DNA from 2 places in the Streptomyces sp. NPDC057445 genome. Region 1 is predicted to be linked to the other one. Evidence: riboswitches for the same ligand, from Rfam matches in the RefSeq annotation. Region 1 holds a riboswitch; the other holds the start of a gene.
What was found. A riboswitch is a leader RNA that binds a small molecule or an ion and turns the genes downstream of it on or off. The one in region 1 is predicted to bind thiamine pyrophosphate.
Positions count from the first base shown of each region.

Region 2: another riboswitch for thiamine pyrophosphate. It lies ahead of thiC (phosphomethylpyrimidine synthase ThiC); the one in region 1 lies ahead of ACFU5O_RS12950 (thiamine ABC transporter substrate binding subunit).

Region 1 covers NZ_JBHVDH010000004.1:373,197-377,369, reverse strand. Annotated here, with positions in the region: gene ACFU5O_RS12955 (ABC transporter permease) at 1-807, opposite strand, end outside; gene ACFU5O_RS12950 (thiamine ABC transporter substrate binding subunit) at 897-1,991, opposite strand; TPP riboswitch at 2,080-2,190, opposite strand; gene rlmN (23S rRNA (adenine(2503)-C(2))-methyltransferase RlmN) at 2,235-3,341, opposite strand; gene ACFU5O_RS12940 (hypothetical protein) at 3,796-4,173, shown strand, end outside.
Region 2 covers NZ_JBHVDH010000006.1:325,979-330,151, reverse strand. Annotated here, with positions in the region: gene thiC (phosphomethylpyrimidine synthase ThiC) at 437-2,236, opposite strand; TPP riboswitch at 2,230-2,362, opposite strand; gene ACFU5O_RS17180 (YibE/F family protein) at 2,434-3,789, shown strand; gene ACFU5O_RS17175 (SsgA family sporulation/cell division regulator) at 3,877-4,173, opposite strand, start outside.

The DNA of each region.
Region 1 (4,173 bases):
CGGCCGCCGCGATGTGTGCGCGGGGTCGACGAGCCGCAGGGCGGACTCACGCCGCCGTACGGTCCAGGCGTGCACGGCGAGGATCGCGCCGACCGCCGCGAACTGCACCAGCGTCAGCACGGCTGCGGTCGAGAGGTCGAGCCGGTCGGCGGTCTGCCGGTAGATCTCCACTTCGAGCGTGGAGTACGCGGGGCCGCCCAGGATCTTCACGACGCCGAAGGAGGTGAAGGTGAAGAGGAACACCATCAGGGCCGCGGCGGCCACGGCCGGGGTCAGAGCGGGCAGGGTGACGCGCCGCCATGCGGCGAACCGCCCCGCGCCCAGGACCCGGGCCGCCTCCTCCTGGCGGGGGTCCAGCTGCGACCACAGGCCGCCCACGGTCCGTACGACGACCGCGTAGTTGAAGAAGACATGCGCGAGGAGGATGGCCCAGACCGTCGTGTCGAGGCGTACGCCCCAGAGTTCGTCGAGCAGTCCGCCGCGCCCGAGCATTGCCAGGAAGGCCGTACCGACGACCACGGTCGGCAGCACGAACGGCACGGTGACGACCGCGCGCAGGAACTGCTTCCCCGGGAAGTCGAACCGGGCGAAGACATACGCGCCGGGGAGGGCGAGCAGCAGTGTCAACGCGGTGGAGGCGAGCGCCTGCCACAGGGTGAACCAGAGGACGTCGAGAATGTCCGGGCGGCCGACGACGTCTCCGATGCGGCCCAACTGCCAGGCGCCCTGCACCTGGAGCCCGCGACCGACGATCGCGGTCACGGGATAGGCGAAGAAGACGGCGAAGAACGCGACGGGCACGGCCATCAGGGCGAGCCGCGCCGCGTTCCCGCGGAGCGCGTTCCCGCGCGCGTACGACTTCCCGCGCGGGGACGCGCTCCCGGCCGGTGGGGCGTCTACTTCAGGACGAGTGAGGACCACGACTCGATCCACTGGTCTCGGTTGTCGGCGATCTTCTCCGGAGCCATGGTCCGCGGCGCGGCGACCACCTCACCGAACTCGGTGAACAGTGCGGGCAGCTTCGCGTCCTCGGCCACCGGGTTCACGAACATGTTGAGCGGCATGTCCTCCTGGAACTTCTTGCTGATCAGGAAGTCCAGCAGGGCCTTGCCCCCCGCCTCGTTCTTCGCACCCTTGAGGAGACCCGCGGCCTCGGTCTGCCGGAAGCACGTGCCCGTGGAGACCCCCGTCGGTGCCTCCTTGGGCTGCGGCTCGGCGAAGAGCACCTCGACCGGCGGGCTGGATGCGTACGAGACCACGAGCGGCCGGTCGCCCTTGGCCTCCTTGCCGCCGGCGGAGCCGGAGAACTCCTGGTTGTAGGCGAGCTCCCAGCTGTCGACGACCTTCACGCCGTTCGCCTTCAGCTTCTTCCAGTAGTCCTGCCAGCCCGAGTCGCCGTACGCGGATGCGGTGCCGAGGAGGAAGCCGAGGCCGGGCGAGGAACGCTCGGCGTTCTCGACGACCAGGAGGTTCTTGTATGCGGGCTTCGCGAGGTCCTCGAGGGACTGCGGCGGGGCCAGCTTCCTGTCCGCGAAGTACTTCTTGTCGTAGTTGACGCAGATGTCGCCGGTGTCGACGGGCGTGACCCGGTGCTTGTCCTTGTCGAGCTGGAGGGTCTCGGGGACCCGCTCCAGGCCCTTGGCCTCGTACGGCGTGAAGAGCTCGTTGTCGAGGGCCCTGGAGAGGGTGGTGTTGTCGACTCCGAAGAACACGTCGCCCTGCGGAGAGCCCTTGGTGAGGATCTCCTTGTTGAGGGCCTCTACGGCGTCACCGCTCTTCAGCACCTTGACCGTGTACCCGGTCTGCCGGGTGAACTCCTTGAGCACCGCGGGGGTGGCGTTGAAGGAGTCGTGGCTGACGAGCGTCACGGTCTTGGAACCGGATCCAGAGCCGGAGGCGTTGTCCTTGTCCTCCCCGCCGCAGGCCGCGAGCGTACTGACGCCGAGGGCCGCGGCCAGCGCCGCGACCGTGATCTTCTTGGTGGTGCTCACTGAGATTCCTCCTGGACATGACCAGGAAGAGACGCGGCCCTGCCCGGTTCTCGGATCCTTCGATCCGGAGCCGGGCAGGGCGCAACAGCTTGAGTCTCGTCCGAACTTCCTACCCGGAATGACCCGGGCGAGGTTCAGAGGGTCTGCGGTCTGACGGTCACCGCACTCTCAGCGCTGTGGCGCTCCCCTGTCGGAATATGCAAATGTTCGAGCCCAGGTTACATGGGCCCTTCGGGCGGCCCGCTAGCGCTCGGAAGCCGCGAGCTGTCCGCACGCCCCGTCGATCTCCTGCCCCCGGGTGTCGCGCACGGTGACGGGCACTCCATGAGCGGCGATCGCGTCGACGAACGCCTTCTCGTCCTCGGGGCGGGAGGCCGTCCACTTCGAGCCCGGGGTCGGGTTGAGCGGGATCAGGTTGACATGGACCCGCTTGCCCTTGAGCAGCCGGCCCAGCAGGTCACCACGCCATGCCTGGTCGTTGATGTCGCGGATCAGGGCGTACTCGATGGAGATCCGGCGACCGGACTTCGCCGCGTAGTCCCAGGCGGCGTCCAGCACCTCCCGCACCTTCCAGCGCGTGTTCACCGGCACGAGGGTGTCGCGGAGCTCGTCGTCGGGAGCGTGCAGCGAGACGGCGAGCCGGCACTTGAAGCCCTCGTCGGCGAACCGCAGCATCGCAGGGACGAGGCCGACCGTGGAGACGGTGATCCCGCGCTGCGAGATGCCGAGGCCGTCCGGCTCGGGATCGGTGAGCCTGCGGATGGCGCCGACGACCCGCTTGTAGTTGGCGAGCGGCTCGCCCATGCCCATGAAGACGATGTTGCTCAGCCGGGCCGGCCCGCCCGGGACCTCTCCGTCGCGCAGCGCCCGCATGCCGTCCACGATCTGGTGCACGATCTCGGCCGTGGACAGATTGCGGTCCAGCCCGGCCTGGCCGGTGGCGCAGAACGGGCAGTTCATGCCGCAGCCGGCCTGCGAGGAGATGCACATCGTCACCCGGTCCGGGTAGCGCATCAGCACGGACTCGACGAGCGTCCCGTCATGCAGGCGCCACAGCGTCTTGCGGGTCGTGTCGTCGTCGCACGAGATGTGCCGGACGACGGACATCAGATCGGGCAGCAGCTCCGCCGCGAGCCGCTCACGCGCGGCCGAGGGGATGTCGGTCCACTGACCGGGGTCGTGGGCGTACCGAGCGAAGTAGTGCTGCGACAGCTGCTTGGCGCGAAACGGCTTCTCGCCGATCGCGGCAACGGCCTCCTTGCGCTCGGCGGGCGTGAGGTCGGCGAGATGCCGCGGGGGCTTCTTGGCTCCGCGCGGCGCGACGAAAGTGAGTTCTCCGGGCTTGGGCATGGTCCTACCAGTGTCGCAGACGGAATCCGGTGGCCTGGGGGCCCTGTCGAGCAGGTGGGCGTCGCCGCTCGCCGCCGGTCATCGGCGGGCCCCTCGCACGACCCGCCGAGGACCGCGACTGGTGACGTTCTGGCTGGTCGTCCCGTCATCCGACGGCCTCATCCGGATGTCGGCTGTCACCCTCCAGCCCTGCGGGAACAGCACGCGCATCCGCGTCAGCACGCGCATCCGTATCAGGGCACGACGCTGGTCGGGCGGAAACCAAGCAGGTCTTCCATGTCAGTTCCTCCATCCTGGCCGGCGCAATGTCACAACCGTGCGGTTGCCGATCGGCGGAGCAGAAGCAGGAACTGCGTCCGTTCCGTTGCGTCGGGCTGCGGCGCCCTCACCGCGCGAACCCCGTGCTCCGGAGTCAGGCTGGAACTCGGGTTGTCGTGATCCGGAAGGTTGGCCCATGAAGGCCGTGGCTGATTCCGCAGGAGGCAAGTGGCTGGCAGGCGCGCTCGACAGCCCCGTGGTGGGGATGGCTCCGTGGATCATCTTCTCGATTCTCGCCGGCCCCGGCCGCTTCGGGCTGGCGGTGGGACTCGCACTCGCGGTCTCCGTCGTCATGGTCGTCGCGGGACGGATCCTGCATCCCGGCACATCCCTCAAGATCCTTGAGGTGGCGGACGTGGTCGTCTTCACCGCGCTGGCGATCGTGGGGGCGCTTGCCGACGAGGGCACCCACGTCTGGCTGGAGACCTACGCGGACGAGGTCGCGAACATCGCCCTGGTGCTGATCGCCTTCGGCTCCATGGCCGTACTGGTGCCCTTCACACTGCAGTACGCC
Region 2 (4,173 bases), on a different contig from region 1:
TTTCGGTCAAGCAAGGCGGAACGTATGGCACACATAAAGACGGGTCAAGAGTCGTCCGGAAACTGGTGAAAGGTTCACCTACCTGCGATGAAACCGTCTCCGTTTCGACGCTGAAGGACCGTCCGCATCACTGCAGGAACGGTGACCTACCGTCATGAATCGGCCCTCGGCGGTCACTCGGCCGGTTCGGGCGTCGAGGCAGCGGTTCCTCGCCGCGAAGGGCTGTCGATTCTGCGCGTCACCGCTGCCGGTGCGGTCGCCCTCACTGCGGGACCGCGGCCGGGAAGCTCACCACAAGTGCGGGAAGAGGACGGGTGCATGATGACTCGCCGGATGCCGGAAGTCCGGGCGGAGCCCATGGGGGCGGTCGTACCGCCCCCATGTACCCGCGATGCCCCGGCCGAAGCGATCGACCGGGGCATCGCCGTGTGTCGAATCAGTCCACAAGCGGCAGGTAGACCCGGTTGCCGCTCGCCGCGAACTCCTTGGACTTCTGGAGCATGCCCTCGGCGATCTCCGCATCCGTCGAGGCCGGCTCGTCACCGCCGAACTGCTCCGCGATGCTCCTGCTGATCTTCATCGAGCAGAACTTCGGTCCGCACATCGAACAGAAATGTGCGGTCTTCGCCGGCTCCGCCGGCAGTGTCTCGTCGTGGAACTCCCTTGCCGTGTCCGGGTCCAGGGCCAGGTTGAACTGGTCCTCCCAACGGAACTCGAAGCGCGCGTCGGAGAGCGCGTCGTCCCACTCCTGCGCTCCCGGGTGCCCCTTGGCGAGATCGGCGGCATGAGCCGCGATCTTGTAGGTGATGACACCGGTCTTGACGTCGTCCCGGTTCGGCAGGCCCAGGTGCTCCTTGGGCGTGACGTAGCAGAGCATCGCCGTACCCCACCAGGCGATCATGGCGGCTCCGATACCGGAGGTGATGTGGTCGTACGCCGGTGCCACATCGGTCGTGAGGGGGCCCAGAGTGTAGAACGGCGCCTCTTCGCAGATCTCCTGCTGGAGGTCGATGTTCTCCTTGATCTTGTGCATCGGGACATGGCCCGGGCCCTCGATCATGGTCTGTACGTGGTGGCGCTTGGCGATCGTGTTGAGTTCCCCGAGGGTCCTCAACTCCGCGAACTGCGCCTCGTCGTTGGCGTCGGCGATCGAGCCGGGTCGCAGGCCGTCGCCGAGCGAGTACGTGACGTCGTACGCCGCGAGGATCTCGCAGAGCTCCTCGAAGTTCTCGTACAGGAACGACTCCTTGTGGTGTGCCAGACACCAGGCCGCCATGATGGAGCCGCCGCGCGAGACGATGCCGGTCTTGCGGCGCGCGGTGAGGGGCACGTAACGGAGCAGCACACCCGCGTGGACGGTCATGTAGTCGACGCCCTGCTCGGCCTGCTCGATGACGGTGTCCTTGTAGATCTCCCAGGTCAGCTCCTCGGCACGGCCGTCCACCTTCTCGAGCGCCTGGTAGAGGGGGACCGTGCCGATCGGCACGGGGGAGTTGCGCAGCACCCACTCGCGGGTGGTGTGGATGTTGCGGCCGGTGGAGAGGTCCATGACGGTGTCCGCGCCCCAGCGGGTCGCCCAGGTCATCTTCTCGACCTCCTCCTCGATCGAGGAGGTCACCGCGGAGTTGCCGATGTTGGCGTTGACTTTCACCAGGAACCGCTTGCCGATGATCATCGGCTCGATCTCCGGGTGGTTGACGTTGGCCGGCAGCACCGCACGGCCGGCGGCGATCTCCTCGCGAACGACCTCGGGGGAGACGTTCTCCCGGATCGCCACGTACTCCATTTCCGGTGTGATCTCGCCGCGGCGGGCGTACGCGAGCTGAGTCACCGCCTGTCCCCCGCGGCCCCTGCGGGGCTGCCGCGGCCGGCCCGGGAACACCGCGTCGAGGTTGCGCAGCCCACCGCGCGGGGAGGTGTGCTTCACCCCGTCGTCCTCCGGGCGGACGGGACGGCCGGCGTACTCCTCGGTGTCGCCCCGGCCGATGATCCAGTTCTCGCGGAGCGGAGGCAGACCCCGGCGGACGTCCGTCTCGATGTTCGGATCGGTGTACGGCCCGGATGTGTCGTAAAGCGTCACGTCCTTGCCGTTGGTGAGGTGCACCTGACGGACCGGCACCCGGATGTCGGGGCGGGAACCCTCGACGTACCCCTTGTGCCAGCCGATGGACTTCCCGCTCTCACTCTCGCCCTCGTTCGAGCTGGAGGCAGGCGTGCGTGTGTCCTGAACGGTCATCGTGACCTACTCCCTACGCCGGCATTACCCGGTAACAGGTTCGGCGGTCGGCGCAGCTGTCCCGTAAGGATCTACGGAGGTCAGCGCCCTCTCAGCCCGGTGCTCCGAGCTCCCGCGTGTGCAAAGGCCCCACCACGCTAGCGCCCTGTCTGGCGCGGTGAACAGTGGGCCTCTTTCGTTCTTGCGATGATCTGGCTGTGACTTCCTCACAGCGAACGCCCGAACCGAACGACAGGGCCGGCGACGGCAGCGCCGGCGATCATGCCGCCGATCACGTCCATGCCCACGCACACGGCCCCGCAGCGCCCGTGTCCCGTCATCTGAGGCGGGTCATCGCCGCGGTGCTGATTCCTTTCGCAACCGCGGTTCTCGTGGGGCTCGTCGTCCTCTGGCCGGGCGGCATCCCCGGCCACGAGCGCACCGGTGTCGGGTTCGACCGGGAGACCCAGGAGGGGAAGGTGGTGAAGGTCGAGCAGGTCGACTGCAAGGACGTGAACGCCGCACAGGTGCCGCCGACCGGGGACACCTCGACCCCTGAGGGCCGCGAAGCGGTCAATTCACAGCGAGGCACGTGCGCACGGGCCACCGTCGAGGTCACAACCGGCAAGGACAAGGGACGTACGTTCGTCGAGATCGTGCAGCCGGACGCGCCGCGGCAACTGCACAAGGGCCAGGGCGTGGTGGTGGCCTACGCTCCTGACGCCCCGCCCGATCTTCAGTACTCGGTCTCCGACGTGGACCGCGGGTTCCCGATGGCGCTGCTGGCCGGGATCTTCGCGCTGGTGGTCGTTCTGGTGGGGCGGATGCGCGGGGTGATGGCCCTGATCGCGCTGGCCGCGAGCTTCGCCGTACTGACGCTGTTCATCCTGCCCGCGATCCTTCAGGGCTCGAATCCGCTGGTCGTGGCCGTGGTCGGGGCGAGCGCGATCATGCTGATCGCGCTCTACATGTGCCATGGGCTGTCCGCCCGTACCTCGGTGGCCGTGCTCGGCACACTCATCTCACTGCTGCTGATCGGGCTGCTCGGTTCGCTCTTCATCGGCTGGGCTGCACTGAGCGGGAACACGGACGACAACACCGGGCTCATCCACGGCCTGTACCCGGGCATCGACATGTCCGGGCTGCTGCTGGCAGGCGTGATCATCGGTTCGCTCGGTGTGCTCGACGATGTGACGGTGACCCAGACATCGGCCGTCTGGGAGCTGCACCAGGCGGATCCCACGATGGGGCCGCGCAGGCTCTACCAGTCCGCCATCCGGATCGGCCGGGACCACATCGCCTCGGTCGTCAACACGCTCGTGCTCGCCTACGCAGGCGCGTCGTTGCCGCTCCTGCTGCTCTTCTCGATCGCGCGATCCAGCGTGGGGACGGTGGCCAACAGCGAGCTGGTGGCAGTGGAGATCGTACGGACGCTGGTCGGATCGATCGGTCTGGTCGCGTCGGTGCCGGTGACCACGGCGCTGGCTGCCCTGGTCGTCTCCGCCGACCGACCGACGGCCGGCGCGGGTGCGGCGGCGGTACGCGGCGGCAGGGGACGCAGGCGCAAGAAGTGACGTGGCGGGCCTGACGCGGCAGACCGTGGCACGGGCAGCACACCGCCACGCACGGGGGCGGGGCGTCAGGGCGGGGCGGGAGATGCCTCAGCCCGCGTTCTCCTCCGTGAGGATGCGCCCGAGTGCCGCCTCCAGATGGTCCTCGAAGTCACCCAGCGTGCGCTCCTGCCCGAGCGGCACCAGCTTGTCGGTCCGGTCGAGAAAAGCCACCAGGGGTGCGGCACTCGCCCGGAACAGCGCCCGGTCACCGCCGACCTGGAGCCGGATGGAGACGTCGGACAGCCCCTCGGCCACGGTCGGGGCGATGCGTACATCTCCGTCCCCACTCGGCCTGTTGATGCCGTCGACGAGCAGCTCACGGCCGAAGGCCCATGTCACGGGCGC